Regions from separate parts of the Microbacterium faecale genome, predicted to be linked through region 1. Evidence: predicted binding sites of a transcription regulator. Region 1 holds the regulator's gene; the other holds the start of a gene.

The links. The regulator LexA, encoded in region 1, represses DNA repair genes until DNA is damaged. The targets are predictions, from matches to a motif close to TCGAACANNTGTTCGA.
Region 2: a site for LexA is predicted at 9,997-10,012, ahead of IEW87_RS09335 (HNH endonuclease signature motif containing protein). Genes of this name have one in related genera too.

What each region holds. Positions count from the first base shown of each region.
Region 1 covers NZ_BMHO01000002.1:25,040-40,916, forward strand. The annotation lists gene priA (bifunctional 1-(5-phosphoribosyl)-5-((5-phosphoribosylamino)methylideneamino)imidazole-4-carboxamide isomerase/phosphoribosylanthranilate isomerase PriA) at 1-318, opposite strand, end outside; gene hisH (imidazole glycerol phosphate synthase subunit HisH) at 414-1,049, opposite strand; gene hisB (imidazoleglycerol-phosphate dehydratase HisB) at 1,049-1,654, opposite strand; gene IEW87_RS13065 (histidinol-phosphate transaminase) at 1,672-2,754, opposite strand; gene IEW87_RS13070 (LysM peptidoglycan-binding domain-containing protein) at 2,778-3,149, opposite strand; gene lexA (transcriptional repressor LexA) at 3,348-4,031, shown strand; gene IEW87_RS13080 (alpha/beta hydrolase family protein) at 4,139-6,130, shown strand; gene hflX (GTPase HflX) at 6,137-7,651, opposite strand; gene IEW87_RS13090 (class I SAM-dependent methyltransferase) at 7,751-8,389, shown strand; gene IEW87_RS13095 (histidine phosphatase family protein) at 8,571-9,083, shown strand; gene IEW87_RS13100 (LysE/ArgO family amino acid transporter) at 9,197-9,925, opposite strand; gene IEW87_RS13105 (LysR family transcriptional regulator ArgP) at 10,000-10,887, shown strand; gene dapF (diaminopimelate epimerase) at 10,894-11,760, opposite strand; gene IEW87_RS13115 (ABC transporter ATP-binding protein) at 11,874-12,794, shown strand; gene IEW87_RS13120 (ABC transporter permease subunit) at 12,837-13,682, shown strand; gene IEW87_RS13125 (sensor histidine kinase) at 13,693-14,964, shown strand; gene IEW87_RS13130 (response regulator transcription factor) at 14,961-15,626, shown strand; gene miaA (tRNA (adenosine(37)-N6)-dimethylallyltransferase MiaA) at 15,789-15,877, opposite strand, start outside.
Region 2 covers NZ_BMHO01000001.1:1,977,889-1,993,765, reverse strand. The annotation lists gene pyrR (bifunctional pyr operon transcriptional regulator/uracil phosphoribosyltransferase PyrR) at 1-46, opposite strand, end outside; gene nusB (transcription antitermination factor NusB) at 113-523, opposite strand; gene efp (elongation factor P) at 526-1,089, opposite strand; gene aroB (3-dehydroquinate synthase) at 1,153-2,271, opposite strand; gene IEW87_RS09370 (shikimate kinase) at 2,268-2,810, opposite strand; gene aroC (chorismate synthase) at 2,803-4,011, opposite strand; gene IEW87_RS09360 (shikimate dehydrogenase family protein) at 4,017-4,826, opposite strand; gene mltG (endolytic transglycosylase MltG) at 4,823-6,382, opposite strand; gene ruvX (Holliday junction resolvase RuvX) at 6,393-6,857, opposite strand; gene alaS (alanine--tRNA ligase) at 6,861-9,521, opposite strand; gene IEW87_RS09340 (hypothetical protein) at 9,557-9,736, opposite strand; gene IEW87_RS09335 (HNH endonuclease signature motif containing protein) at 10,042-11,757, shown strand; gene erm (23S ribosomal RNA methyltransferase Erm) at 11,978-12,739, opposite strand; gene IEW87_RS15145 (hypothetical protein) at 12,937-13,059, shown strand; gene IEW87_RS09325 (LysR family transcriptional regulator) at 13,056-13,997, opposite strand; gene IEW87_RS09320 (putative oxygenase MesX) at 14,121-15,113, shown strand; gene IEW87_RS09315 (methionine synthase) at 15,134-15,877, shown strand, end outside.

The DNA.
Region 1 (15,877 bases):
CTCCGCTCCGGAGGCCAGCGCGGCCTCGAGCGACGCGTCGTCGCGGATGCCGCCCGAGATCTCGACGTTGATGCCCTTCATGTGCTTGATCACCTTGCGGAGGATCGCGGTGTTCTCACCGCGCCCGAAGGCCGCATCGAGGTCGACGAGGTGGATCCATTCGGCGCCCTGATCGCGCCACTGCTCGGCGGCTTCGACGGGATCTCCGTAACTCGTCTCGGATCCCGCTTCGCCCTGAGTGAGGCGGACCGCCTTGCCGTCTGCGACGTCAACGGCGGGCAGGAGGGTCAGGCCGGGTGTAGAAGCGAAGTCGTTCATCTCTCCTCGATCGCCGCGGGAATCTCCTGCGGATGCACAATCGCTAAGGCTAGACGGCTCTCCCGGTTCCGCACAATCCGAGCGGGGTGCACCGGTCAGAGGGTTTCGATCCAGTTGCGCAGCAGCGCGATGCCGGCGTCGCCGGACTTCTCCGGGTGGAACTGCGTCGCCGTCAGCGGGCCGTTCTCCACCGCCGCCACGAAACGGGATCCGTGGGTCGCCCACGTCACCGCGGGCTCCGGGAACGGCGGGTCGACCTCGAGCGTCCAGTCCTGGGCCGCGAACGAGTGCACGAAGTAGAAGCGCTCGTCCTCGATCCCCGCGAACAGGCGAGAGTCAGCGCCGGGTTCGACGCGGCTCCACCCGATGTGCGGCACGACGGGTGCATCGAGCTCGGAAATCTCTCCCGGCCACTGTGCGAGTCCATCGGCGCCCTCGCCGCGTTCGGTGCCGCGCTCGAAGAGGATCTGCATCCCGACGCAGATGCCGAGCACCGGTCGGCCACCGGCGAGACGACGTTCGATCATCATGTCACCGTGCACGCCGCGCAGCTGGTCCATCACCGCACTGAACGCGCCGACGCCGGGGACGAGCAGTCCATCGGCCGCTGCGATGAGACCAGCGTCTCGCGTCAGACGCGCGTCCGCCCCCGCGGACTCCAGCGCCTTGACTGCAGAGTGGACGTTGCCGGACCCGTATTCGAGGATCGCGACGACGGGGGCTTGGGCCATTACAGGGCGCCCTTGGTCGACGGGATCCCATCAACAGCGGCGTCGAGCGCCTTCGCCTGACGGAACGCCCGGGCGAACGCCTTGAACTCGGCCTCCGCGATGTGGTGAGGGTCGCGGCCAGCGAGCACGCGGACGTGCACCGTGAGGCCAGCGTGGTACGTGACGGCCTCGAAGGCGTGACGCACCATCGAGCCGGTGAAGTGGCCGCCGATGAGGTGCAGCTCGAATCCGTCCGGCTCACCGGAGTGCACGAGATACGGGCGCCCCGAGATGTCGACAACCGCCTGGGCGAGCGCTTCGTCGAGCGGGACGAGGGCGTCGCCGTAGCGCGAGATGCCAGACTTGTCACCGAGCGCCTCGCGGATCGCCTCGCCGAGCACGATCGCGGTGTCCTCAACCGTGTGGTGCACGTCGATGTGCGTGTCGCCCGTCGCGCGCACGGTGAGGTCGGTCAGCGAGTGCTTCGCGAACGCCGTGAGCATGTGGTCGAAGAACGGAACCGTCGTGTCGATGTCGCTCGCACCCGTGCCATCGAGGTTGATCTCGAGCTCGATCGAGGACTCGCTCGTGGTGCGGGTGCGGCGCGCGGTGCGGGCGTTGGTCATATCCGAATCCTAGACGCTCAGGCGTCGCCGACGGCCGCGAGGGCGTCGAGGAACGCGGTCGTCTCGCTCTCGGTGCCTGCCGAGACGCGGAGGTGGCCGGCAACGCCGACGTCGCGGATCAGCACGCCCCGGTCGTACAATCGGCGCCACGTCTCCTGCGGGTCCTCGACGCCGCCGAACATGACGAAGTTGCTCCAGGATGGGTAGGGGTCGTAGCCGAGCGCTTCAAGCGTCGCCGAGATGCGATCGCGCTGCACGACGATGTCGTCCACGGTCCGCAGCATCTCGTCGCTGTGGCGCAGCGCGGCCACCGCGGCCGCCTGCGTGAGCGCACTGAGGTGGTACGGCAGGCGCACCAGACGCAGGGCGTCGGTGACGGCGGCATCCGCCGCGAGGTATCCGACGCGCGCCCCCGCGAAGGCGAACGCCTTGCTCATCGTGCGAGACACGATGAGTCGCTCCCGTCCGGGAAGAAGGGTGAGTGCCGACGGCGCCTCGGACGGCGCGAACTCGAAGTATGCCTCGTCGACGACGACGATCCCCCGCGCGGCCTCATAGACGCTCTCGACGACCTCGATCGGCAACGGTGTACCGGTCGGATTGTTCGGCGCGCAGAGGATCACGACGTCCGCGTCGGCCGCGCGCACCTGCTCCGCGGCGTCCTCGGGTGTGATCTCGTAGCGCGGGCCACGCGACCCGGCCACCCACTCGGCGCCCACACCGCGCGTCAGCAGCGGATACATCGAGTACGTCGGCGAGAAGCCGAAGACGCGGCGCCCCGGTCCGGCGAAGGCCTGCAACACCTGCTGGAGGACTTCGTTCGAGCCGTTGCCCGCCCAGATCTGCTCGGGAGTCAGTCCGTGACCGAGGTAGGAGGCGAACGCCTCGCGCAGGTCGGTGAACTCACGGTCGGGATACCGGTTCAGCTCGGAGATCGTCTTCGCGATCGATCCGGCGATGTCATCGGCCACATCCTCGGAGATCACGTGAGTGTTCTCGTTGACGTTGAGTGCGATGGGAAGCGGCGCCTGCGGAGCTCCATACGGGCGCTGGCCCCGGAGGTCGTCGCGTATGGGGAGGTCGTCGAGTGTCGCGGTCACCCCTCCATGCTACGACCGTGTGGTCAGCTTCCGGTCGAGTAAGCCGCCGGAATGGAGAGCTTCTGGCCCGCGTCGACGCCCGAGCTCGACAGCTGGTTCAGCGAACTGATCTCGGCAACGACGTCACGCGGGTCCTGCGCTGGCGCGACGCTCTGGGCAATCGACCACAGGGAGTCCCCCGGCATGACGGTCACGGTGTCGAACGTTCCCGCCGGAGCGCCGCCGTCTCCGGACCCAACGGCGGACCCGCCGCCGATGATTCCGACGGCGACCGCCGCGGCGATGGGAAGGGCGGCAAGCGATGCGAGGACGCGGCGACCGCGCGTCGTGAGACGCAGTCGCGTGCGGGTGGCCGGAATGTGCGACGCGGGTGCCGTGAGGGTAACCGTGCTCATCAGATGACCTTCTCTCGTATTGATGTACCGAATGTATCTTCGAATGTTCGAATCCGTCAAGCGGTTTTTCGAATAATCCGGAGATCAATTGGCGACACACTCGAACAAATCTCCCGAAGATCGCCCCGTTTCCGGTAGCGTCTCCTTCACGCAGCACACCTCACCAGCAACCACTGACATTCGAAGAGGAACGAGCGGATGAGCGCCGACATCACCCCGCAGACCGCCCCGAGGGGGCGCCGTCGCAAACAGTTGAGCGAGAAGCAGATCGCCATCCTCGAAGTCATCCAGCGCTCGATCCAGGTGAACGGCTATCCGCCGAGCATGCGCGAGATCGGCGACGCAGTGGGCCTCAAATCGCTGTCGAGTGTCACTCACCAGCTCGGTCAGCTCGAGCTCAGTGGCTATCTCCGACGCGACCCCGGCAAGACGCGCGCGATGGAGGTACTCGTCGAGCTTCCCGGCACATCGACCGAGAGCCCGGCCGACGCGGCTCCGGCCGTCGGGGACGCGGCGATGGTGCCACTCGTCGGCCAGATCGCGGCCGGCGTGCCGATCACGGCGGACCAGCACGTCGAAGAGGTCTTCCCCCTGCCCCGCCAACTGGTCGGCAATGGCGAGCTGTTCATGCTGAAGGTGTCCGGCGATTCGATGATCGACGCTGCCATCTGCGACGGCGACTGGGTCGTCGTACGCACGCAGAACACGGCAGAGAACGGCGAGATCGTCGCGGCCATGCTCGATGGCGAGGCCACAGTGAAGACCTTCCGCAAGCGCGACGGGCACGTGTGGCTCCTCCCGCGCAACACCGCGTTCGAGCCGATCCTCGGCGATGAGGCTGTCGTGCTCGGCAAGATCGTGGCCGTGATGCGCGCCGTATAGCGCATATCTCACAATCGCTCGCCTCTGCGCAGGCTCCGAGCGCGCGACGGCTCCACAACCCGGCGCCCCGGGTGCGATCGGCCAGGCGCGTGCCATAGCGTGGAGACATGGCTGATCTCACCTCTCGCCCATACGGCACGTGGCCCTCGCCGATCCATCCCGAGGACATGCCGCTCGGCACGCTTCGGCTGGGACACGCGCAGTACGTCGCCGACGAGGTGTGGTGGGCCGAGTCGGTGCCTTCCGAGAAGGGGCGTACGGCGATCCTCGGATCCGGCCACGATGCGCCGATCCTGCCTGCGCCGTGGAGCGCGCGATCGCGCGTGCACGAGTACGGCGGAGGTGCGTGGACCGTCATCTCGCAGGAGCAGGGACGCTTCGTCTTCGTCGAGCAGAGCGATCAGCGCGTGTACCTGGCCGCGCCCGGCGTCGAGCCTGCCCCGCTGACGCCCGCAGACTCACGATTCGTGCACGGCGATCTCGTGTGGGCCGATGACGCACTGTGGGCCGTGCGCGAGACGCACGAGCGCCCGCACGAGACCCCGCGACGCGAGATCGTCCGCATCCCTCTCGACGCTTCCGGCGCCACGGATCCGGTCGCCATTACGTCAGTCGTCGCGGGAAGCGATTTCCTCGCCTTCCCCTCCCCGCGGGGCGACCGCCTTGCGTGGGTCGCGTGGGACCACCCCGACATGCCATGGGACGCCGCAGAGCTGCGCGTCGGCACGCTCGCCGACGACGGCACAGTCACCGACTGGCGATGCCTCGCCGGCGGGCGCGAAGCGAGCCGCGGTGAGAACGTCTCGGCCCTGCAGCCGGAGTGGACCGGCGACGACGAGCTGTTGTTCACCCAGGATCCGCCCACGACGGCCGCGCGCGCCGACCGCACGTGGACGCAGCGATGGAACCTCTTCCGGATCCGCTTCGATGACGGGCTCGCGACGAGCGCTCCGGAGCCGATCTACTCGGTCGATGGCGACACCGGCGGCCCGCTCTGGAGCCTCGGGTCGCGGTGGTTCGCCGAGCTCGAGGACGGAAACGTCGTCGCGGTCGTCACGAACGGTCGCTCGCGTCTCATGCTCGTCGAGCCCACGTCGGGGATCGTGACCGAGCTCGAGACGCCATTGACGGGCGACATCCAGCTCCAGGACGTGCGTGGGCGCACGGCGCTCTTGACGGGCGGCGGAGCGACGGTGCCCGGCGGGCTCTGGGAGCTCGACGTGTCCGCGCGTTCCCTTCGACCGCTGCGCGGTGGCGAGGCCGATCTCTCCTCGGGCATGCAGTCCGTCGCCGAGCCGCTGACCTTCCCCGGTCCACTGGGTCCGGTCCATGCCTTCTTCTATCCGCCGGCGAACGCGGCCGCGACCGCGCCTGCCGGAGAACTGCCGCCGGTTCTCGTGCTCGTGCACGGCGGCCCCACGGGTCACGTCACGGGCGACCTCTCGCAGAATGCGTCGTTCTTCACGAGCCGCGGCATCGGCGTATTGGATGTGAACTACGGCGGATCGAGCGGCTACGGACGCGCCTACCGCGAGCGGCTCAACGGCGCGTGGGGCATCGCGGACGTGCAGGACGTCGCGGCCGCCGCGAACGGACTCGTGGAAGCCGGGCGCGCGGATCCGAAGCGACTCGCGATCAAGGGCGGATCCGCGGGCGGCTGGACCGTGCTGTGCGCCCTCGCCGACACGGATGTCTTCGCCGCAGGCATCAGTCGCTACGGAGTCGCCGATCTGCGCATGCTGCTCGCCGAGACGCACGACTTCGAGGCACGCTACCTCGACGGCCTCGTCGGGCCGTGGCCGGAGGACGAGCAGGAGTACATCGTGCGCTCGCCCCTCTCACGCCCCGAGACGCTCACCACCCCGCTGCTGATCCTGCAGGGTAGCGAGGATCCGGTGGTGCCGCCGTCGCAGTCCGAGGCTCTGCGGGACGCGGTCGCGAAGAACGGGGTGCCGCACGCGTACCTCTTGTTCGAGGGCGAGAGTCACGGATTCCGACGCTCGGAGACGATCGTGCGCTGCTTCGAGAGCGAGCTCGCCTTCCTCGGTCAGGTGCTCGGTTTCGAGGCGCCTGGCGTGGATCCGATCACGCTCGACTGAGCGTGCTCAGGCCGCGAGGAAGGGCCCGAGCTCCGCGGCAAGACGCTGCCCGACGCGCGCATGCACCAGCGTTCCCTGCTCCTCGTGACGCTGGTCGAGGAACTGCCCCGACTCATGGATCTGCGCGAGCAGATCCCCCCGCCCGTACGGGATGAGCGCGCGCACCTCGACCTCGGGGCGCGGCAGAGTGTCCTCGACGAGGCTCCGCAGCTGATCGATTCCCTCACCCGTGCGCGAGGAGACGAACGCCGCGCGCGGCGCGAGACCCGCGAGGACGAGCCGCTGGGAGTCGTCCACGAGGTCGATCTTGTTGAACACGACGATCTCGGGGATGGCCCGCGCGCCCACCTCCGTGAGCACGTCGCGGACGGTCTGCAGCTGGCCTGCCGGGTCGGGGTGATTGCCGTCGACGACATGGACGATGACGTCGGCCGACGCCACCTCCTCGAGCGTCGAGCGGAATGCTTCGACGAGCTGGTGCGGCAGGTTGCGCACGAACCCGACGGTGTCGGCCAGCGTGAAGACGCGACCGTCGGCTGTCTCCGTGCGGCGCACAGTCGAGTCGAGCGTCGCGAACAGCGCGTTCTCCACGAGCACACCCGCCTGCGTGAGGCGGTTCAGGAGGCTCGACTTGCCGGCGTTCGTGTAGCCGGCGATCGCGACAGACGGGATCGCGTTGCGGCCGCGCTCCGCACGCTTCGCCTCACGCGCGGGCGCGAAGCTGCGGATCTGCTTGCGCAGCACCGCCATGCGCGTGCGGATGCGGCGGCGGTCGAGCTCGATCTTCGTCTCACCCGGGCCGCGGGATCCCATGCCGGCGCCGGCGGCACCGACCTGGCCACCGGCCTGGCGGCTCATCGATTCACCCCAGCCGCGCAGTCGCGGCAGCAGGTACTCGAGCTGGGCGAGCTCCACCTGCGCCTTGCCCTCGCGGGTCTTGGCGTGTTGAGCGAAGATGTCGAGGATCACCGCGGTGCGATCGATCACCTTGACCTTGACGACGTCCTCGAGCGCGCGACGCTGGCTCGGCGCGAGTTCCGTGTCGGCGATGACGGTGTCCGCACCGACCGCGTTCACGACGTCTCGCAGCTCCTCGGCCTTGCCGCGACCGACATAGGTCGCCGGATCCGGGTTCGGACGGCGCTGCAGCATACCGTCGAGGACGACGGATCCCGCGGTCTCGGCGAGCGCCGCGAGCTCACGGAGGGAGTTCTCGGCGTCGACCTGTGCGCCGGTGGAGTAGATGCCGACGAGGACGACGTTCTCCATCCGCACCTGGCGGTACTCGACCTCGGTGATGTCCTCGAGCTCGGTGGAGAGACCTCCGACGCGGCGGAGCGCGTGGCGGTCGGCGAGATCCCACTGCTCGTCGTCGACGACGATGGAATCGTCGGGCTGCAGCGCCTGCGCGGCACCGAAGATGCGCGCCTCGCCGCGTGCACGGTCGCGGGCGAGGACACGTTCGACGACGTCGTCGGTCTCGATGTCGGGGTGGTTCTCAGCGCCTGTGGTGTCGGGCACGAGGGTCCTTTCGCGGATGGTCAGCCCTCCAGTTTAGCGCGGGAACGGCACGCGGGGGCAGGTACCGCGACGCCGCGTGCTCCGGTAGGCTCGCCGCCTATGGCGGATCACTATTTCAGCGCGGCGCCCGCGAGCCCTGAACAGACCCGCCGGATCCGTGTGACCCTCGATGGCCGCGAGGTCGGGGTCACCACGGCGAACGGCGTCTTCAGCCCCGACCGCATCGACCGGGGCACCGACGTGCTGCTGTCGAACTCACCCGATGCGCCGCCCGGCGGAGATTTCCTCGACCTCGGGTGCGGCTGGGGCGCCATCTCGCTGACGCTCGCGATGCAGGCGCCGCACGCACGCATCTGGGCCCTCGACGTCAACGAGCGCGCGCTCGACCTCGTACGGCGCAACGCCGAGGCGCTCGGCCTCGACAATGTTCGCGCCGTCACCGCCGATGAGATCCCTTCGGACGTCGCCTTTCGGACGATCCGGTCCAACCCGCCGATCCGCATCGGCAAGCCGGCCCTGCATGAGCTCCTCGAGACGTGGATCCCGCGCCTCGATCGCAAGAGCGATGCATACCTGGTCGTGCAGAAGAACCTGGGCAGCGACTCCCTGCAGCGCTGGATGGAGGCCACCTTCACCACCGATTTCTCCACCCGCCGCCACGCGACGGCGAAGGGGTTCCGGGTCATCAAGGTGCGCCACCACAGCGACCCGCGAACCGGTCCGATCGCGACCAGCTGACTCCGCTCAGTCGCAACGGCTCGGCGAAGTGCCGGGCAGGCTGCCGAACGCTACACGGCCGCTTCGCCGAGCGTCGGGAAATTCGACCGCAACGGGCCGGATCGGCGGAGCACTCGAGATACTCGGCGAATCTCGAGATGCTCGGCGAGGTGCCACAGTAGAGATCTGCGACGATCGAGAAATGCGAACCATCACGCTCGTGCGTCACACGATGCCGGAGGTCGATGCCGCCACCGATCCCTCGCGTTGGCGCCTCACGACAGCCGGGCGGGCGGCCGCGCTCGGTAGGGCGCTGTCGTCGAGAGGCACGTGTTCGATCCTCGCGAGCGACGAGGTCAAAGCCGCGCAAACCGTCGCCCTCATGACCGGTCACGATGTCGCCGACGTCATCGTGGATCCGGACTTCGGCGAGGCACGGAGGAAGGAAGCCGTCGACGAGGGCTTTCGCGAACGTCGTGACGCGTGGATCCGCGGCGAGACAGACGATCGGCATCACGGCTGGGAGTCGTTCTCGAAGGCGGGCGCACGGTTCGACGCGGCGGTCGAACGGCACGAGGGCGATCTGATCATCGGAACGCACGGCATGGTGCTCACAGCGTGGCTCGTCCGCATCGGGATCGTTTCACCCGGCAACGCGGCCTCTGCATACTGGCGTGCGCTGGGTCTCCCCGAGGTCATCACCATCGATCGATAGCTTCCCGCTCGCCGAGCGTCGGGAAATTCGGCCGCAATGGGCCGGATCCGCGAATTGCTCGAGATGCTCGGCGAATTTCGAGATGCTCGGCGAAGGGGCCGGCCGGCCGTGGCTCAGCCGAGAGCGAGGGCGGTGGCGAGGCCGAGCATCAGCACCGCGACGGCGGCATCGAGGATCCGCCAGGAACGCGGCGAGCCCATCCAGCGAGCGGCGGCGCGCGCCCCGAAGGTGAGGACCGCGAACCACACCGCGCTGCCGAGGATCGCGCCGACCGCGAAGAACCATCGCGCGTCGCCGTAGGTGGTGGAGATGGATCCGAGCAGGAGCACGGTGTCGAGGTAGGTGTGCGGGTTCAGCCACGTGATGGCGAGACACGTGAGCACGGCCGGGAGCAGCGTGCCGCGCGTGCGCTGCGCGCGAGCGACGATCGTGGCGGTCGCGACGTTCCCGTACGCGGGATCCTCCGACAACGTGCCGGCGTCGGCAGACACCTCCGCGGATCCGCCACGTGCGTGGCCCTCTCCCCCGACATCGATCGCCGATCCGCCGCGAAACGCGCGCCATGCGGCGAGCAGGCCGTACCCGGCGAGGAAGACGACACCGGCCCAGCGCGCGGCGTCAAAGAGCCACGGCACCTCCTCGACGACGATGCCGAATCCTCCGACCCCCGCGGAGACGAGGACGACGTCGCACGCGAGGCAGATGATCGCGAGCACGATCGGGTGCCGCGTGGTGCCGTCCGAATGACGAATGCCCTCCCGCAGGAGGAACACGTTCTGTGCGCCGGGCGCGGCGATGATCGACAGGCACAGACCGAGGCCGGCCAAGAGAGCGGTGAACACGCCCCCATCCTTCGCGGATCCGTGCGACAATCCAAAGCAGATACGGATATTTGCAGGATGGTGAAGCAACGCTAATGTGGATCGCACCGGAGCTCGCCGAAACCGTGGCGATGATCGTCGATGAGGGATCCTTCGAGCGCGCGGCACAGCGCCTCAAGGTCTCGCCGTCGGCCGTGAGCCAGCGCCTGCGCGCGCTCGAATCGCAGCTGGGGCGGGTGCTGATCATCCGGTCGCGCCCCATCCGCGCGACACCGGCGGGCGCGACCGTCGTCCGTCTCGCCCGCCAGTACGCGGCAGTCGGCCATGACGCGTCGGTCGCGCTCGCGATCGAGCGCGAGGAGAGAATGCACGTGCCGATCGCTGTTAATGCCGATTCACTGGCCACGTGGCTGCTGCCGGCGCTCGAGGCGGTCACCCATGCGCACGATCTCACGTTCGAACTGCTGCGAGAAGACGAGGATCACACGGCGCGGCTGCTGGAATCCGGATCCGCTCTGGCCGCGATCACGTCGCAGCGCACGCCGATCGCGGGCTGCGTCGTCACGCCTCTCGGCGCGACCGAGTACCTCGCGGTCGCGACCCCGACGTTCGTGCGGAGGTGGTTCCGCGGCGGCGTCACTCCCGCGGCGCTCGTGTCGGCTCCTGTGATCGAGTTCGACCGCACGGACGATGTGCAGTCAGACTGGCTCCGAGCCAACGGCGTCGAGGCCGACACTCCCCCGCGACACTACGTGCCGGCCTCAGAGGACTACGCCTCGGCGGTGCGCCTCGGTATGGGCTGGGGCATGCTCCCACCCGCGCAAGCGCAGCCGTCGCTCGAGGCGGGGACACTCGCTCCGCTCGGCGGACCCGATATGACCGAGCCGCTCTTCTGGCAGCAGTGGAACATCGCCTCGGAGGCACTCACCGCGATCCGCGAGTCGGTCGTCTCGCACGCTCGCGCCGCGCTCGCTCCGCTGTAACCGGCGTCAGGCCAGCGATACGGTGCCGGAGAAGACGAGCGTCGCCGGACCGGAGAGCGCGACGTGTTCGCCGCCGGCGCCCTGGAACATCCTCACCCCGAGCGTGCCGCCGGGCACCTCGACGCGCCATTGGTCCGGTGCACCGTCGCCCGCCCAACTGCGTACGGCGAGTGCGGCGGCGACCGTGCCCGTGCCACACGACAGCGTCTCGCCGACGCCACGTTCGAACACACGCATGCGGATCCGTCCGACGCCCGCCGTCACAAGCGGGTCCGAGGGCACCACGAACTCGACGTTCGCGCCGTTCGCGGGCACCGGATCGAGCTGCGGGATGACCGTGAGGTCGAGCTGATCCAGCTCCTCCTCGCTCGCGAGGGCCACGACCGTGTGGGGATTGCCGAGATCGATGTTCATGCCGGGCCGGGGAACGTCCAGCCCTCGGGCGCGCACGAGCGGATCCGCTCCGTCCGACGACCAGGTGCCGAGGTCTGCCTCGAACCCGTCGCCGCTGCGGGTCACGAGTTTCACACCATCCCGGGTCCCAACCGCAAGGGCGGCGCCCTCGGCGAGCGTCGCGAGGCCCGTGTCGAGGAGGTAGCGGGCGAAGACCCGGACGCCGTTGCCGCACATCTCAGCGATCGACCCGTCCGCGTTGCGGTAGTCCATGAACCACTCGGCCTCTGGCGTCGCGGATCCGGCGCCGAGCGCACGCGAGCGGACGACCCGCAGGAACCCGTCACCGCCGATCCCGAAGCGCCGGTCGCACAGCGCGGCGACCTGATCGGCGGACAGGTCACGCTCGCCATCCGGGTCGGCGACGATGACGAAGTCGTTGCCGGTGCCGTGGCCTTTCGTGAACGCGATCTCGGGCATGCAGACGAGTCTACGGTCCGATCTCGGGGTCGTCCCCCGGTACGACGAGCCGGCCCCGAGGATCATCCCGACCGCCGATGTGGCACCCCTGATGTCGGCGAATGATGGAAGACATGATCACCGCACAGAACCTCACCAAGCGTTTCGGCGCGCACACCGCCGTCGACGACGTGTCCTTCACGATCAAGCCCGGGCAGGTCACGGGCTTCCTCGGGCCGAACGGCGCCGGCAAGTCGACCACCATGCGCATGATCATGGGGCTCGACCGCCCGACGCACGGCTCCACCACCGTGAACGGCCGGCCGTTCGGCGAGCACACGGATCCCATGCGGCAGGCGGGTGCCCTGCTCGATGCGAAGGCCGCCCACCCCGGACGCCGCGCCGCCGACCACCTCCGCCTCCTCGCCGCCACGAACGGCATCGCCCGCTCGCGCGTCGACGACGTGCTGGAACTCACCGGCATCGCCTCCGTGGCGCGCCGCCGCATCGGCGGGTTCTCCCTCGGCATGCATCAGCGTCTCGGCATCGCGGCCACGATGCTGGGCGACCCCGAAGTACTGATCTTCGACGAACCCGTCAACGGCCTCGACCCCGAGGGCGTGCACTGGGTGCGCGGATTCGCGAAGGCACGCGCGGCGGAAGGTCGCACCGTCTTCATCTCGTCTCACCTCATGAGCGAGATGGCGCAGACTGCCGACCACATCATCGTCCTCGGCAAGGGCCGCGTGCTCGCCGACGCTCCGATCGCGCAGTTCCTCGGAGGCGCGGGCCAGGAGCGAACGCGCGTTCGAGTGTCGGACGCCACCGTGCTCGGCTCGATCTTGTCAGCCGATGGCGTCTCGATCACGCAGACGGACGCCGAGTCCCTCGAGATCGCCGGCCTGCCACCCGCCCACATCGCGCGACGCGCGGCGCTCGAGAACCTCGACCTGCACGAGCTGACGCCCCTCAACGCCTCGCTCGAGGAGGCGTACCTCGCTCTCACGGACGACGCCACCGAGTACCGCTCCGACCGCACGGCCGTTGCCGCGTAACCCGCACCTGACGTCTTCACGACACGAAAAAGGACTCTCACCATGACTACTGCCGTCGCTTTCCCGGGCACCGCGACCCGGACCCCGACATCTCATGTGAGCTTCGGCTCACTCCTCCGCGCCGAGTGGATCGGCCTCACCAGTCTGCGCGGCACCTACGCCGCCCTCATCGTCGGCTTCGCGCTCATCCTTCTCCCCGCAGCGGCGTTCTCCCTGGTCTACGGCATCGACTTCGCCGGAGCCTCGGCAGCCGAGCAACAGGAGATGCTCGCGTGGATCCCGCCTGCCGGGATGCTCGCGGTCAACGGCGCGATGTTCTCCGTCGTCGTCGCAACGATCGTCGGCGCATCGATCTTCGCGAAGGAGCACTCGACGGGCTCTCTGCGGACGCAACTGTCGGCGGCACCTCGTCGGCTCCCGATGTTCACGGCGAAGGCCGCCGTCGTCACCGTCGCGACGCTCGTCGCGTCGCTTGTGGCGTTCGCCCTCGCCTTCGCGCTCGCGGCCGTCGTCTACGGCGCGTTCGAGATCCCACTCGCTCTCGATGACGCGCTGGTCGGCGTGGTCGTGCCGATCGTCGGAGCGGCGCTGTTCACCGCATGCACGGCGCTGTTCGCGCTCGGGATCGCCGGACTGCTCCGTTCGGAGACCTGGACGGTGACGCTGGTGATCGCGTTCCTTTTCGTCGTGCCGACGATCCTGATGACGCTCCCGTGGGCATGGGGCGCGGAGGTGTCCGAGCTCCTTCTCGGCACGACCGGCCAGTCCCTCGCCTTCGCCGCGAACGGGGTTGACGCGGCGTACTGGACAGACCTCGCGCTGACGGTCGGTTGGGCGGCCGTCGCGTTCTTCGGTGGCGCGGCCATTATGAATCGCCGGGACGCGTAGGTTCGTACACGTGACCGGAACCACGCCTGCCTCGCCCGGCCCCGCACAGGGGTCGGGCGAGCTCGCGCTTCCGCGTCCGCCCGGGTTCTTCCGCCGCTGGATCGACCGCCATCCGCGCACGGTCGACATCGTCATCGCGACGGTCACCGTTCTGATACCGGCGGCACTGATCCCCATCATGGCGGCCACCGTCAGTGAGTGGCCACTCCTCCCGGTCGGCTTCGTGTGCGCCGCCGCGCTCTTCGCGGCGACACTCCTCCGACGCCGGATCCCGTTCGTACTGCTCGTGATCGCGATCATCACCGGCGCGATACCGGTCGTCGGCGAGCCCCTCGGGGTGCTCTCGGCCTGGGTCGCGTTGTACTCTCTCGCGGTCTTCGCGCGCTCCAAACAGGCGTGGATCGGCTTCGCGCTCACGACACTCGTGTGGTTCGTCACCTTCCTCATCGACAACACCGATTCGCTCGACTTCGCGCCGGACGCCGCGGCCCCGGCCGTCTGGATCCAGGTGGTCGCCTTCTTCCTGCAGGCGGCGTCGGCATTCATCGTTCCGACGCTTGTCGGGCTCTGGGTCGGCGGCAGGCGCCGCTACGAGCGCGCCCTCATCGCTCGCGCCGAAGACCTCGCGCGCGAGCGCGACCAGCGCGCACAGCTCGCGGTGAGCGAGGAACGCACCCGCATCGCGCGTGAGATGCACGACATCGTCTCGCACAGCCTCACGGTCATGATCACGCTCAGCGAGGGGGCGGCGGCACAGGCCGAGGCCGGATCGGATCGGGCGCCCGCGGCCATGCGTCGCGTCGCCGACACGGGGCGCGACTCGCTTGCCGAGATGCGACGTCTGCTGGGCGTGCTGCGCGCACCCGACGCCCCCGCTGAACTCGCCCCGCTGCCCGTGAACGGGTCGATCCAGACCCTCGTGTCGCAGTTCCGCGACGCCGGACTCCCCGTGCGCTGGCATGGTGAGGGCGACCCCATCCCGTCCGGCGGCGGCGTCGCCCTGACCACGTACCGCATCGTCCAGGAGTCGCTCACCAACGTGCTGCGCCACGCTCCGCACACGCGCCATGTGGACGTCACCGCCACGAACATCGACGGCACGATCACGCTCACCATCGACAACGAAACGACGGCGGCCTCGCCCCCTGCTGATGGCACGGGGCGTGGTCTCGTGGGAATGCGCGAGCGTGCGGCTCTGCACGACGGTACGGTCGAAGCCGGGCCGCGCCCGGATGGGCGCTGGCGCGTCCGCGTGACGCTCAGCACGAAGGGAACGACATGACCGAGGCTGCGGTGATCCGCGTCGCCATCACGGATGATCAGGAACTCGTGCGGATGGGACTGCGCATGATGCTCGAGGCGCAGCCCGACATCGACGTCGTCGCTGAGGCCGACGACGGGCACGCGGCCGTGGAGCTCGCCGAGGCCGGCGGCATCGACATCATGCTCATGGACGTGCGCATGCCCGGCCTCGACGGCATCGCCGCGACGGACCGCATCACGTCGCGCGATGACGCCCCGAAGATCCTGGTGCTGACGACCTTCGATCTCGACGAGTACGCCTTCGGCGCGCTCCGCGCCGGCGCCAGCGGCTTCCTCCTCAAGGACGCTCGGCCGCCCGAGCTGCTCGGGGCGATTCGGGCGGTGCATTCCGGAGACGCCGCGCTCGCACCGCGCGTCACGGCCCGGATGATCGAGCAGTTCGTCTCAGCGCCCGAGCGGACCACCGCCGACGATGAACGCCTCGCCGTCCTCACCCCGCGTGAGCGCGAAATCCTCGTCGCGATCGGCGCGGGGCTGACGAACGATGAACTCGCCGAGAAATTCTTCCTGTCGATCTCGACGGTCAAGACCCACATCGGGCGGATCCTGCAGAAGCTCGGGGCGCGCGACCGCGTCCAGCTCGTGATCCTCGCCTACGAAGCTGGCCTCGTCGGTCGTTGAGCGCGCTCGTCTCGCACGCTGCGTTGCACGGTGTCACGGAGCACAGCGATCGTGCCCTCGCCGACGCTGGCTCGGGCCTGGCGGGCGGAGCCGCGCAGCGGGTTCGCGGGATCGCGTCGGCGAGGGCACGATCGCGGAGCGACACGTCACGACCGCAAAGAACTACCCGAGCACATCACGCGCGGATACGGCCCCCGCATCGAACCAACGAACGTCGGCGTATCGCTTGAACCAGCTGACCTGGCGACGCG
Region 2 (15,877 bases), on a different contig from region 1:
GAGCGCGCGCCATATCGGCTTCATGAAGCACAGTTCTCGTGCTCATCTGCCGCTCCCTTCTCCGCCTCACGGGACGGTGTTAAAGGTGCAGGGCTGCGCGAATCAGTCTACGTCAACTCGCGCGCGCGATGCGCGCCAGCACGCCGTTCACGAACGCACCGGATCCGTCCGTCGAGAGATCCTTCACGAGTTCGACTGCCTCATCGATCGCGACGGCGACGTCGATCTCGTCGTTGTAGACCAACTCCCACGTCGACAGTCGCAGCACGGCGCGGTCGACGGCCGGCATCCTCTCGATGCGCCAGTCGCGGCTGTGCGTCGTCAGCAGCTCATCGATCTCGTCGAGGTGGTCGATGACGCCGTCGACGATCTCGCGCGCGTAGAGCCACGACGCGGCGCGCTCGGGCTCGTTGGCGGCGCGAACGGCCTCCGCGTCCAGCGCGACCGAGATCGCGTCGCCGCGGATGTCGGCCGAGAAGAGGATGTTCAGCGCGCGGCGGCGCGCCTTGGTGCGTGCGCTCACCGTCAGTCGTTCACGCGGCCGAGGTAGTCGCCCGTGCGGGTGTCGACCTTCACCTTCGTGCCCTCGTTAAGGAACAGCGGCACCTGGATCTCGGCGCCCGTGCTGACCGTTGCGGCCTTCGTGCCGGCGTTCGACCGGTCGCCCTGCAGGCCGGGCTCGGTGTAGGTGATCTCCACCACGACCGACGGCGGCATCTCGAGGTAGAGCGGCTGCCCATCGTGCATGCCGATCTGCACCTGCATATTCTCGAGGAGGAAGCGCGCCGCATCGCCCACGACGGCGTCGGTGACGTTGATCTGGTCGTAGTCCTCGACGTCCATGAAGACGAAGCTGTCGCCGTCGTTGTAGAGGTACTGGAAATCCCGACGGTCGACGTTCTGGATGTCGACCTTCGCACCGGCGTTGAACGTCCTGTCGACGGTCTTGCCCGACACGACGTTCTTGAGCTTGGTGCGCACGAACGCACCGCCCTTGCCCGGCTTGACGTGCTGGAACTCCACAACGTTCCAGAGCTGTCCGTCGATCGAAAGAACGACGCCGTTGCGGATGTCTGCGGTCGATGCCATGGGTATGAGGTTCCGTTTCCGTCGTGTGCCAAGCCGTGCGGGCCGAAGGCCCGACGGGTGATTCTACCGTGATCCGGTGCGCACGATCCCGCCGGTGCTCTCCTCGGCGATCTCCTGGTACGCCGCGAACAACAGTGACTGGTCGGGCGCCTGCATCACGGCGGGCTTGCCGAACTCGTCCAGCACGATGAAGCGCAGCTGGCCGGCCCGCGTCTTCTTGTCGCGCTGCATCGACGCGAGCAGCTGGTTCCACGCTCCCGCTCGGTACGTCGTGGGCAGGCCGAGGTCGGTGAGGATCCGGCGATGCCGATCGACCGCGTCGTCACTCAGTCGCCCCGCGAGGCGCGAGAGTTCCGCAGCGAACATCATGCCGATCGAAATGGCCGCCCCGTGGCGCCACTGGTAACGCTCAGCGTGCTCGATCGCGTGACCGAGGGTGTGGCCGTAGTTCAGGATCTCCCGGAGCCCCGACTCGCGGAAGTCGGCGCCCGTCACATCGGCCTTCATGCGGATCGCGAGCTCGATGCAGCGGCGGAACTGCTCCGACGACGGGTCGAGCGCGGTCTCGCGGTCGGCCTCGACGAGGTCGAGGATCTCGGGGTACCGGATGAAGCCGGCCTTCAAGACCTCGGCGAATCCGGCGGTCAGCTCGTTGACCGGAAGCGGCTCCAGCAGCTCCAGGTCGCAGATCACCGCGCGCGGCGCCCAGAACGCACCGACGAGGTTCTTACCCTCGGTTGTGTTGATGCCCGTCTTGCCGCCAACAGCCGCGTCGACCATGCCGAGCACGGTGGTCGGCACCTGCACGACCGCCACGCCGCGCAGCCACGTCGCGGCCGTGAAGCCGGCGAGGTCGGTCGCCGCTCCCCCGCCGAAGCCCACGATCGCGTCCGTGCGGGTGAAGTCCGCCTGTCCGAGGATTCCCCAGAGGAACGACGCCACTTCGATGCGCTTGGCGCCCTCCGCGTCGGGGATCTCGGCGAGCAGGACCTCGAGGTCGCCGTCGGCGAGGAGTTCTTCGCGGATGTCCGCGACGATGCGGCCGAGCGTCGGCTGATGGACGATCAGCACCTTCTTCGCCTCCGGAGGGAGCGAATCACGCAGTTGGTGTCGCAGTCCCGTGCCGACGAGCACGTCGTAGCCGGGCTCTCCTTCGACGCGGATCACGGTCTTCTCGCTCATGCGGTGTCCCTTCTGTCGATGGCGATGCCGAGTCGATCAGCCGCCCACTCCGCGGCGGAGTCGACGACGAGGCGCAGCGGACCACTCGAGGTATCGAAAGTCACGTCCGCGAGCGCCTCATAGATCGGTCGGCGTTCGGCGGCGATCCGGCTCCACTCCGCGATGGGGTCGGCGGCGTTGAGCAGCGGGCGCTTGGCGCCTCGGATGCGCGACCGAATGGTGCGTTCGGAGACCGTGAGGAGCACCACGTGGTGATGCGCGAGCGCCTCGCGAGTCTCGTCGGTGACGACCGCTCCCCCGCCGAGCGCGACGATGCCGCCTCGGGTGAGGGCGTCGACGACCGCATCACGTTCGACGCGACGGAAGGCCGCCTCGCCATGCTCAGAGAAGAAGTCGGCGATGGGACCGTGCTCGGCGACGACCATCGCGTCGGTGTCGGCGAAGGGCACGTCGAGACGTTTCGCGACCCGCCGCGCGATGCTCGTCTTCCCTGATCCCATCGGACCGATGAAGGCGACCGAGGCGCGGCCGTCACTCATCGCTCATCGACCGGCCCGTCGTCCGAAGCGTCTCGGGGATCGCGTCGAGGTACGCGGTGAGGTTGCGGCGCGTCTCGTCGACCGAGTCGCCTCCGAATTTCTCGAGGATGGCGCTGGCCAGCGTGATCGCGACCATGGCCTCCGCGACGACACCGGACGCCGGAACCGCGCACACATCCGAGCGCTGGTGGTGCGCACTGGCGGTCTCGCCCGTCGCGACGTCGATCGTGTCGAGCGCGCGCGGGACGGTCGCGATCGGCTTCATGCCGGCACGCACGCGCAGCGTCGTGCCCGTCGACATACCGCCCTCGGTGCCGCCGGCGCGATCGGAGCCACGCGAGATCCCGTCCGCCGACGCGTAGAGCTCGTCGTGCGCAGCGGAACCGCGCCGCCGCGTCGTCTCGAAGCCGTCGCCGATCTCGACGCCCTTGATGGCCTGGATACTCATGAGCGCCTGCGCAAGCCGGCCGTCGAGGCGACGGTCCCAGTGCACGTGCGAGCCCAGCCCCGGCGGCAGGCCCACGGCAATGACCTCCACGATGCCGCCGAGCGTGTCGCCCGACTTCCTGGCGTCGTCGATCTCGGCGACCATGCGCTCGCTCGTAGCCGAGTGGAAGCAGCGCAGCGGATCCGCATCGAGGCGCTCGACGTCGTCGGGCGTGGGAAGAGGTGCGTCGTCAGGAACCGCGACGGGGCCGATTGACAGCGTGTGCGCGACGAGCCGGATCCCGAGTTCGGAGAGGAAGGAGCGGGCGACCGCTCCGAGCGCGACGCGCGCCGCCGTCTCGCGCGCGCTGGCGCGCTCGAGGATCGGTCGAGATTCCGTGAAGCCGTACTTCTGCATGCCGACGAGGTCGGCGTGACCAGGACGAGGGCGCGTCAGCGGCGCTCCCCGACCGCGCGACATCGCGCTGAGCTCGGTCGGCTCGGCACTCATCACCTCGGTCCATTTCGGCCATTCGGTGTTGCCGACGCGAATCGCGACGGGGCTGCCCATGCTGAGGCCGTGGCGCACGCCGCCGGAGAGCGTGAGCTCGTCCTGCTCGAACTTCATCCGCGAGCCGCGGCCATAGCCGAGCTTTCGGCGCTGCAGGTCGGCCTGAATGTCGTCGATCGAGACGGGGACTCCCGCGGGGAGTCCCTCCATGATGGCGATGAGTTCGGGGCCGTGCGATTCGCCGGCGGTGAGCACGCGGAGCATGGCTCCTAGCCTAGAGCGTCTCGCATCGCACTCACGACGCGGGGCTCATCGGGCAGCGGTTCGTCCACGTTCCCGGTGAGGAAGATCCGCACTTGGAGGACGGCCTGGTGCAGGAGCATGCCCAGGCCGCGGTGGGCGGGCGCCGGCCATGCGGAAGCGAGGGCGCTCGGCCACGGGCTGTATGCAACGTCGAAGAGCACCCCTCCGTTCGCGGCGAGCCGGTCGGTGACGTCCGGCGCGAGCTCGGCGCCGCCGGGCAGCGTCGCGATCGTCAGGTCGACAGGACGGGCGACGGCGTCGAAGGAGACGCCGCGTGCGGACAGGCCCAGTCCGGTGCCCACGTCCGCCGCGGCGGCGGCTTGCTCGGGACGGCGTGCGGCGACCTCGACCTGGGCGACTCCGAGTTCCGCGAGGGCGGCCACGGCCGAGATGGTCGTCGCTCCCGCGCCAACGATCCGGACGGTCCGCGACGCCGCGAGATCGAGCTCGTCGAGCGCGCGGACGATGCCGCCGACGTCGGTGTTGTAGGCGCGCAGTCCCTCCTCAGTCGGGAGCAGCGTGTTCGCCGCTCCGGTCACCGCCGCGCGCTGATCCCGCCATGGTGCCGCATCGTGCGCGCGCTGCTTGAGCGGATACGTCACGGCGAGGCCGCGCACACTGGCGTCGGCCAGGGCGCGGTCGAAGCGACCGAGGGGCACCTCGCGGCGCGTGAAGAGCCAGTCGAGGCCGAGCGTTCGGTAGGCCGCGGCGTGCAGCACCGGAGAGCGACTGTGACCGATCGGATCGCCCCAGACCTCGAGGCGGTGGGTGGTCACCCGCAGCCCGTCTCGTCCGGGTTGTCGGCGCACCACTGCTGCAACTCGGCGACGTACTCCTCGTGCTCGGCGAGTGTCGACGCGAACCGCGTCTCTCCCGACGAGAGGTTCACGGTCACGAAGTACAGCCAGTTGCCGTCAGTGGGATTGACGGCGGCGTCGATCGCGAGTGCTCCCGGGTTCGAGATGGGTCCAACGGGGAGGCCCGTGTGGGCGTAGGTGTTCCACGCGTTGTCGTCCTCCAGCGCCTCGGCTGAACTGAAGACATCGCCGTCGTGCATCTCGCCGTAGCCGTACTGCGCCGTCGAGTCCATCTGCAGGCGCATGTCGTCGTCGAGACGGTTCTGGATCACCCGAGACACACGATAGAAGTCCTCCTCCGCCCGTGCCTCGCGTTCGAGGATCGATGCGATCGTGAGCACGCGCTGCATCCGGTCCTCGGGCACGCCGGCGTCTTCGAGCGTGCTGCGGGTGCGGTCGACCAGGTCCTGGATCACCGTGGTGACTTCCGTGCCGGGCGTGTACTCGTAGGTTCCCGGGAAAAGCCACCCTTCGAGGGAGTCCGCGTCGACGCCGTAGTCGGACGGATCCTCGAGTGCCGCGACGACCTCGCCCTCGGGGACCTCGAGTGCCGTCGCGATGACGGGCGCGATCTGGTCGTTCGCGTATCCCTCCGGGAACGCGACGCCCGGAAGCCGGGCCTCCGGGTCCTCGAGCCGCTCGAGCGCGGCGGATGCGGTCATCATCCGCTGCAGTTCGTACATGCCGGGGCGGAACTCGGGGTTCTGCTGCGCGTCGACGAGCATGTCGTAGAAGACCGACTCGGTGCGCGTGACGTCAGCCTCATAGAGCGCCTGCGAGACCTCCCAGCCCGTGTCGCCCTGCTGGATCATGATGACGGCCTCGCCGGTGGCTTGTCCGGACTCGTAGTCGGTCGGCTCCGAGTTCCAGCCGAGGAGCTCGCCGATGGGCCCGCCATACGTCTTCGCGGCCCACATCCCGCCGAGTACCAGCGCGACGATGAGCGCGACGATGATCACGATGATCGCGATCGCACCGCCGCGCCGCTTCTTCGGGCGCGCGGCCGTCCCCTCCGCCGGCGTCAGGAGACTCTCGAGCGTGGAACCGCTGGCGGCCGCCGCGGCGTAGCTGTGCACGGAGTCATTCGACGGTCCCGCGTCGCCCCCGGGCGCCGGGGCGCCAGCTGACGACGGCGGGGCGAACTGCGCGGCGGATCCGCTCGCTTCCCGTGCGGGCGTCGCCGCGGTCGGCACGGTGCGCGGGTGCGTCGACTCGGCCGGAGCGGGCTTCTGGTCGCGCACGGCGGGGCGAGGTGCAGGCTCAGGCTCAGGCTCAGGCTCAGGCTCAGGCTCAGGCTCAGGCTCAGGCTCAGGCTCAGGCTCAGGCTCAGGTGAGCGCGGCGGTTCTTGTACCGACACCGCCGCTGCGTCGCCGTCATCGGGCGCTGGCGCGCCGTCGTTCCGCTCGCGTTCGCGCTGCTGCCGCAGCTCGCGCCTCGTCAGCGGCCTGGCTTCAGGGGAATCGGGCTCGGTCATGACGGACCTATTACTCCTCGTCCAGAACCGTGCCGGGCGCACGGCCAGTGGTCTTCTCAGTGTCGACGGCGTGTTGGAGGAACACCACCGCCGCAATCTGATCGACGATACCGCGAGACTTCTTCTGAGAGCGACCCGACTGTCTGAGCGCGGTGTGCGCGCTCACCGTGCTGAGGCGCTCATCCACCAGGCGTATCGGCGTCTCGGGAAGCGCTGCAGCCAGCTCCGTCGCGAATCGACGCGCGTCGTCAGTCGACGGCGTGTCCTCGCCACGCATGTTGAGCGGAAGGCCGACCACGAGCTCGATCGGCTCGTACTCGGCGACGAGGTCACCGATGCGGGCCACGGATCCGCTCGCGCGCGCCACGGTCTCGACCGGCACGGCGAGCATGCCGTCCGGGTCGCACCGCGCGACACCGATACGAGCGCGCCCGACATCGATCGCGAGACGCACTCCGCGTCGGAACTCCCCCATCGCCTAAAGCGCCGCGACCGCGTCCTGAAGCGCGCTGAGCGCGGCGGGAATCGCGGACGAGTCCTGTCCACCGCCCTGCGCGAGGTCCGGCTTGCCGCCTCCCCCGCCGCCGAGCGCGCCGGTGGCGAGCTTGACGAGGGCGCCCGCCTGCGCACCGCTCTCGCGCGCGCGCTCGGTGGTGCCGATCACGACGACCGGGCGGTCGTTCGCGACGCCGATGAGGGCGACGACCGCTGCCTCGCCCGCGAGGCGCTCGCGCGCCTGCGTGACCAGCGTGCGCACGTCGTCCGCGGACCCGACGTCACCGAGCGCCTCGGCGACGAGCGTGATGCGACCGGCCGGCGCCGCGGCGGCGACCAGCTCCGGCACGCGCTGCTGCAGTTTCTGGGCCTCGAAGGCCTGGATCCGCTTCTCGGCGCGCTTGAGGTTCGCCGACAGCTCGGCGACGCGGCCGGCGAGCTTGTCCTTCGGTGTCTTGAGGGCGCTGGTGAGCTCCTGGACGATCCGACGCTCGGAGGCGAGCTCACGGAACGCGTCGGCGCCGACGAGCGCCTCGACGCGGCGGTTCGCCGCGCCCACCGACGATTCACCGGTGAGCGACACGAGGCCGATCTCGGCGGAGGTCGCCACGTGGGTTCCGCCGCACAGCTCACGCGACCAGGGCCCGCCGATGTCCACGACGCGAACGGTGTCGCCGTACTTCTCGCCGAACAGGGCCATCGCTCCCGCAGCCTTCGCTTCGTCGAGGGACATCGTGCGCGTGGCGACCCCGAGGTTGTCGCCGATCGCGCGGTTCGTGATCTCCTCGATCTCCGACTTGGTCGCGTCGGACAGTGCCTGCCCCCACGAGAAGTCGAAGCGCAGGTATCCGGCCCGGTTCAGGGATCCGGCCTGCCGTGCGCCGGAACCGAGCGTGTCGCGGAGCGCGGCGTGCACGAGGTGCGTCGCCGAGTGCGCGGCCTGAGCGCGACGCCGGTTCGCCTCGTCGACCACGGTCGTCGCGGCATCGCCGATGCCGACCTCGCCCGTGTGCACGGTGACGGTGTGACTGATGAGTCCGGCCACGGGCCGCTGCACGTCGATCACGTCGAGCTCGAATCCGCTGCCGATGATCGTGCCCTTGTCGGCGACCTGGCCGCCCGACTCCGCGTAGAGCGTCGTCTCGGGGAGGATCACCTCGGCGACCTGTCCGGCGACCGCGCGGTCGACCGGCGCTCCGTCGACGAGGATCCCGACGACGCGGCTCGCGGCCGTCAGCTCGTCGTAGCCGAGGAACGCGGTCTCGCCGAGCGCGCGGAACTCCCGGTAGACGCTGACGTCGGCGATCGAGCTCTTGCGGGAGCGCGCATCTTCCTTCGCCCGCTCGCGCTGACGGCGCATGAGGTCGTCGAAGGCGTCGCGATCGACCCCGAGTCCGGCCTCGCCCGCGATCTCGAGTGTGAGGTCGATCGGGAAGCCGTAGGTGTCGTGGAGCAGGAACGCCTGGTCGCCGCCGAGCGAGGAGCTTCCCGTGTCCTTGGCCTTCTCGAGCGCGGTGTCGAGGATCGTCGTGCCGGCGCTCAGCTTGCGCAGGAAGGAATCCTCCTCGGCGTACGCGTAGGTGGAGATGCGCTCCCAGTCGGTCTCGAGCTCCGGGTAGTTCTCCTTCATCGCGTCCCGCGAGACGGTGAACAGCTCGGGGAAGGTGGCCTCTTCGACGCCGAGAAGGCGCATGGAGCGCACGGCACGGCGCATGAGGCGCCGCAGCACGTAGCCGCGTCCCTCGTTCGCCGGGGTCACGCCGTCGCTCAGCAGCATCATGGAGCTGCGTACGTGGTCGGCGATGATCCGGAAGCGCACGTCGTCGCCGGCGTCGGCGCCGTAGCGACGACCGCTCAGCTCACTCGCGCGATCGAGCACGGGGCGCACCTGGTCGATCTCGTACATGTTCTGCACGCCCTGCTTGAGGAAGGCGACGCGCTCGAGCCCCATGCCCGTGTCGATGTTCTTCTGCGGCAGGTCGCCGACGACGCGGAAGTCGGTCTGACTCCTCACGTCGGCGAGCATCTCCTGCATGAACACGAGGTTCCACAGCTCCATGAACCGGGTGTCATCGACTGCGGGGCCGCCGCCCGGACCGTGGGCCGGTCCGCGGTCGAAGAAGATCTCGGAGTCGGGGCCGCCGGGACCGGGCTGGCCGGTGTGCCAGTAGTTGTCCTCGCGCCCCATTCGCTGGATGCGCTCGGCGGGCAGACCGATGACGCGGCGCCAGATGTCGGCCGCCTCATCGTCGGTCTCGTAGACGGTGACCCAGAGGTCCTTCTCATCGAAGCCGAGGCCTCCGTCGGCCTCGCTGGAGGTGAGGAGCTCCCACGCGTACGTGATCGCGCCTTCCTTGAAGTAGTCGCCGAAGGACCAATTCCCCATCATCTGGAAGAACGTGCCGTGGCGGGCGGTCTTGCCGACCTCTTCGATGTCGTTCGTCCGGATGCACTTCTGCAGGTCAGCGGCCCTCGAGTACGGGGCCGGAACGACGCCGGTCAGGTAGGGAATGAACGGCACCATGCCCGCGACCGTGAACATCAGCGACGGGTCGTCACTGACGAGCGACGCCGAGGGAACGATTGTGTGATCCTTCGAGCGGAAGTGATCGAGGTACCGGGTAGCGATCTCCGCGGTCTTCATATCAGGGAATGCGTCCTTGTCAGAGCCTGTGGCGGTCAGTCGTTGGTCTCGCGGGCGACTTCGGCCCGGTACGCGTCGGCAAGCGCATCCGTGAACCCGTTGATGCGCGAGTCGATCGACGCGAGCAGCTCGTTGCCGCGAGGATCCTTGGTCATGAAGTGCGCGGCCACGAACCCGCCCACGATGCCGAGCAGGAACCACAGGAGCTTCTTCATACGTGCATCCTATCCGCCGTGCCCGCTCTCGCGCTGACGGTCCGGCGAGCGTACACGAGGCGGATGAAGGTGCGGGCGGGCGCGATCGGTACGACGGACACGCAACGGGCCAGGACAGCGGCACGACCGCGGCGAGCGAAAGCGATGATCGACTCCTCGATCACGGCGGTGTTCTCCTCGCTGATGCGCTGCATTCGCCGGGGCGCGACGATATAAGGTGGCATGCCAGCGCGTTCCCTGACCTCAAAGTGAATCCCGGCTCGAATCTTTCTTCGAATGTCAGTGGTCCCTCGTAGCGTTGACATATGGACGCCGAACGCATCACGCGAAAGCTCGAGGGATTGGATCCCCGGCAGCGTGAGCGCGCGCGGGTCCTCGTCGACGAAGTCGTGGAGTGCGATCGCGAGATCGCCCGCGCGGAAGGAAAGAAGGCTCTCGTGCTGGCGGAGCTGGCAGAGATCGCGCATGCGGAAGGCGAGCGATCGCCCGCCCCGAACGGTATCGAGGATGCACGCAGGGCGATGGCCTCCGAGATCGCCGCGGCGACGCACACCCACCCCGCCGCGGCGAAGCACGTCATGGAAGAGGCCGAGGGTTTCGTCTCCGACTATCCACGCATGCGCGAAGCCCTCTGCGACGGGCGGATCAGCGCACGACATGCCCGCGCCGTGGCCGACGCGGGCGGGGTGCTCGACCACGACGCACGCGCCTCGCTCGATGACGCGGCGGTTCCGTTCGCGGAGACGAGCACTCCCGGCGACCTGAAGCGGATCGTGAAGCAGCAGGTCGCGCAGCTCGACGCCGTTTCGCTGCACGAACGCCATGAGCGCGAACGAGCCAAGCGGTTCGTGACGCTGACCGAACGCGACGACGGCATGAGTGACCTGCTCTTCTACATGCCGACCTTCGAAGCGCGCGCGATCTACGACCGCGCGACGCAGCTGGCGAAGGTCGTGAAGACTGACAGACGCAGGGCTCGACGCGAGGCCCAAGGCGCGCGCGGCATCGGCGAGGTGAGCGCCGCAAGCGAAAGTGCCGCCCGGGACCGTGGCGACGACGTCAGAACCAGAAGCGTTCGCGCCGACAGCAACAGCGGCGCCCGGGACTATGCCGACGCAGGCGGGGCCAAGGTCGACCGCGCCGACAACGAACGTTCCATCCGCGCGCATACCGACGCGGCGCGAGCCACGGCTGATCACGCCAACGGCGAAAATGCCGACCCGGACCGTGACGAGGCAGGCGGGGCGAGAAGTGGTCGCGCCGACGGCGACGATGCGCGCGAAGCCGTCGCTCAGACGTCAGGGCGCGCGCAGTCAGCAGACGCCGCATCCGGCCCCTCGCTTCTCAACGCCGACTCCGCGGTGACGGCCACCGATCTCCGGACGACGGACCAACTCCGAGTCGACATCCTCACCGATCTGATCCTGACGTCCTCCCCCACAGCCCACGAGCTGCACGCAAGCGGATCCGGGTCCGCGCTCGCCGAGGTGAGCGCAACCGTGCAGGTCACCGTCCCGGTCGAGCAGATCATCGACCCAAGCGACGGCATCAGCTGGATCGACGAGGGCGGGCTCATCTCGCCGAACACAGCCCGGGGCATCGCCGGGCGCGCCGCGGGCTGGGAACGACTCTTCTACCGACCTGAGACGGGCGTCATTGAACACGTCGATCATTACCGACCATCCTCAGGACAAAGACGGGCGCTGATCGGGCGCGACGTCACCTGCCGGTTCCCCGGATGCACCACGCCCGCACGCCGTAGCGACGTCGACCACACGCGCGACTATGCCCGAGGCGGGTCAACGACGCTCACCAACCTCGCACACCTCTGCGAGAGCCATCACGTGATGAAACACCAGTCCGGGTGGTCTGTGACCCAACGTGCACATGGCGTCATGGAATGGACGAGTCCGACCGGACGCACATACGAAGACGAACCAGTGAGTCGCGTGTTCTTCCGGCAAACGGCCGGCTCTGACGACGAAGATGACCCGCCCTGGGCAACGCGAAGGGCGACGTAGACGCGAGGATCAGCTCTCTCAGAATGAGCCCATGACCGATTTCGGCGCGTGACCGTGATGTAGGTGCAGGCAGGACGTCGCTACTTCGCGACTGTCGCGAAGAGCCGGCCGTGCGGACGCGGTGCCTGACTCGTCGACGTTGTGGCGTCGACGCTCCTGGCTCCGCGCCGCAGCAGCGCCGACCCCACCACTGGTCGGGCGCCGCCGGCGCACGAGCAGGTCACCGTTTCAGGCCGCGCCAGAGTGCCGCCCACTGTTCGGCCGTCAGGTCCCGCGGCAACCCGCGCGCGGCGACGCCCGCGTCAGCGAGCACGCGCCTCGCACACGCTCGGTCGACGCCCATCGCGTTCTGAAGGATGCGATCGAAGGAACCGCCGCGCCCCGTGAACGCCGATCTCACGAATCGTGAGTACGGCGAGCGGTCTTTCATCGGAATGAGGCTTCGGTCTCGCCGACGGATGTGAAGGACGCCGCCGTCCACACTCGGTCGCGGCGCGAACGCCCACGACGGAACACGGTCGTGCAGGGTGAACGAAAACCACGGCGCGGTCTGCGCCGTCATCATCGTGCGTCCGCCGACCCCGGCGCGCTTGCGAGCCACCTCCCACTGGGTCAGCAGAAAGGCGTGATCCCAGCCGTTCGTCGCGAGGATACGGCGAAGGATCGGCGTCGTGAGATGAAACGGCACGTTGCCGACCAACACCGGATGCCGCAGCGGGTAACGCAGCGCGTCGGCGTGCTGAACCTCGACACGAGGCAGGTCACTGCGGAGCCGCCGCACGCGGTGCTCATCGATGTCGATCGCCGTGATCCTGCGATCGAGCGCGGCGAGCGATCGCGTGAGCGCTCCGTCGCCCGCGCCGATCTCCAGGATCGCGCCTTCCGTACGTGCGACGAGCCGGGTGATGCGTGTAATGGTCGGTGCGTGGACAAGAAAGTTCTGGCCGAGTTCGTGTCGGCCGCCGAAAACTGATCGCGGCATGAGCGCGCTCCAAGATGCAAGATGCGGAGCGCCTCAGAAAGGACGAAGAGGACAGTCAGACGTCGGATCGCCGTTCCGAGGCACAGGGTCTCTCGGATGGACGACGCGCGAAGCGTGGGGTGCGAGCGCGCCGTCAGGCGCTGCGGTCGCGGAAAACCAGCGCGCGCGTCATCGCGCTCATGCAGATCAAACTACCCATGGCATTCATCGTAGCGGACAACCCCGAACGCCCTGGGCAGGTGCGCTCCTCCGAACCGTCATCTCTCGGCGCACCCATGAGCAGGCCGACGACCGACGTCGACATCGACATCGCACCCTAGTCGAGCACCGCGATCCCGAAGTCGGCCACGACCTTGCGCAGCTCCGCGAGGTAGCGTTGCGCCTGCTCCGTGAGCGGCACCGCGGAATGGCCGATCCAGCCGATCTCGATCGATTCGTCGACGTCGAGCGGGATTGCGACGATCTCCGGATCGAGGTCGTCGCTGATGACGCCCGTCGAGATGGTGTATCCGTCCAGCCCGATCATGAGATTGAAAATGGTCGCACGGTCCGAGACACGGATCTCCTGCTTGCTCGACAACGTCGAGAGGACCTCCTCAGCGAAGTGAAACGAGTTGTTCGCCCCCTGGTCGAACGTGAGCCGCGGCAGGTCCGCGAGGTCATCGAGGGTGACGCGGTCTCGAGCGGCAAGCGGATTCGTGCGCGATACGAAGATGTGCGGTGCGGCGAGAAAGAGCGGAGTGAACGCGAGCCCGGAGTCCCGGAGCAGCTTGTCGATCACGTTCCGGTTGAAATCGTTGCGGTAGAGGACGCCGAGTTCGCTGCGAAACAGTCGGACGTCTTCGATGATCTCCCACGTGCGGGTCTCTCGCAGCGAGAACTCGTACTCGGCCGCCGCATTGCTCCTCACCATGCGGACGAATGCCTCAACCACGAATGAGTAGTGCTGCGCCGACACTCCGAGCAGGCGCCGCGACGGCGGCCGGCCGAGGTAGCGCTGCTCGAGGAGGTCGACCTGTTCGACGATCTGCCGGGCATAGCCAAGGAACTCCGTGCCATCGGCGGTCAGCGTCACCCCGCGAGCCGAGCGCACGAGAAGGGTGCGGCCGACCCGAGCCTCCAGGTCCTTCATCGCCGCGGACATGGTCGGCTGGGAGACATAGAGGAGGTCGGCGGCCGCACTGATCGACCCTTCCGCAACGACCTCGATGAAGTAGTGGAGCCGCTGGAGCGTGATCCCGCCCGATGCCTGTGACATAGCTTGAGGCTATACCCACTCATAGTCATCTCGAATTTCTCGATACCCGGGGACTGCGTGCACGATAGGGCGACCGACTTCCGCATGGCCGATCCCGGCCGATCAACCCCGGATTGACCGCTCATGGCGAACGAGTTCACATTCAGCATCACCACCACGCGCTTCGACGAGGACTACGTGCCGTCGCGTAGTTCGCGCGCCACCACGAACTTCTCGAATCTGGCGAGAGGCGACGACCGGAAGCAGAATCTCCGCAACGCCCTGACGATGATCGACCGTCGGTTCAACGACCTCGCGCACTGGGACAACCCGGACAGGGAGCGGTACGCCGTCGAACTCGAGATCATCTCCGTCGAATTGCAGTTCACGGCGAGCGGGGAGGGCAAGGAGTTCCCGCTGCTTGAGATTCTGGACGTGCAGATCCTCGACACGCGAACCGGGCAACGCCACCGCGGCATCGTCGGGAACAACTTCTCGTCCTATGTCCGCGATTTCGACTTCAGCGTGCTGTTGCCGACGGTCAACGAGACCACGACGACGTTCACCGTGCCCGACGACTTCGGCGAACTGCATGGCAAGCTCTTCAGGTGCTTCCTTGAATCCGCCGCGTATCAGGAGCACTTCCCGGCGCCGCCCGTGATCTGTATCAGCGTCTCCACGAGCAAGACGTATCACCGCACCGAGAACCATCACCCGGTCCTCGGCGTCGAGTATCGCCAGGAGAAGTCCTCGCTGACGGACGCGTACTTCCACAGAATGGGATTGCGGGCGCGATACTTCATGCCGCCCGGCAGTTCTGCGCCGCTGGCGTTCTATTTCCGCGGCGACCTGCTGAACGACTATCCCAATCTGCAGCTCATCGGCACGATCAGCACGATGGAGACGTTTCAGAAGATCTATCGCCCCGAGATCTACAACACGAACTCCGCCGCCGGCAGCGTCTATCGACCAAGCCTAGACCAGCCCGACTATTCGCGAACTCAAATCGCCTACGACCGCGACGAGCGCGCTCATCTCGCGATCACCCAGGGGAAATACACGGAGGAGCATCTCGTGAAGCCGCACCGCAGAGTTCTGGAACAGTGGGCCGCCAACTACCCTGCGCCCGTCGGCTGACCGGCAAGGGATCACCGATCATGCAGAAGATCCTGCCCACCTCGATCGTCGGCAGCCTGCCGAAACCGTCATGGCTCGCGCAGCCGGAAACCCTCTGGTCTCCGTGGAAACTGCGGAACGGCGAGTTGGCCGAAGGACAACAGGATGCGCTGCGCATCGCAGTCCAGGAGCAACGCGGCAGCGGCATCGACATCGTCAGCGACGGAGAGCAGACCCGCCAGCACTTCGTCACCACGTTCATCGAGCATCTCGGCGGAGTCGATTTCGAGCAGCGCGAGACCATTCGGATCCGCGATCGTTACAACGCGAATGTGCCGACCGTCGTGGGTGAGGTGAGCCGTGAGAAGCCCGTGTTCGTCGAGGATGCGAGGTTCCTGCGTCAGCAGACCGATGGGCCGATCAAGTGGGCTCTTCCCGGGCCGATGACGATGGTCGACACGCTCTACGACCGCCACTATAGGAGCCGCGAGAAGCTGGCGTGGGAGTTCGCGACGATCCTCAATCAGGAGGCGAGGGAACTCGAGGCCGTCGGCGTCGATATCATCCAGTTCGACGAGCCGGCATTCAACGTCTTCTTCGATGAGCTCCAGGACTGGGGCGTCGCGATGCTGGAGCGAGCAGCGGAAGGACTGCGCGCGGAAACCGCCGTGCACATCTGCTACGGCTACGGGATCAAGGCGAACACCGAGTGGAAGGCGACACTCGGACCGGAGTGGAGGCAGTACGAAGAGTCACTGCCGTTCTTGCAGCGGTCCACCCTCGAC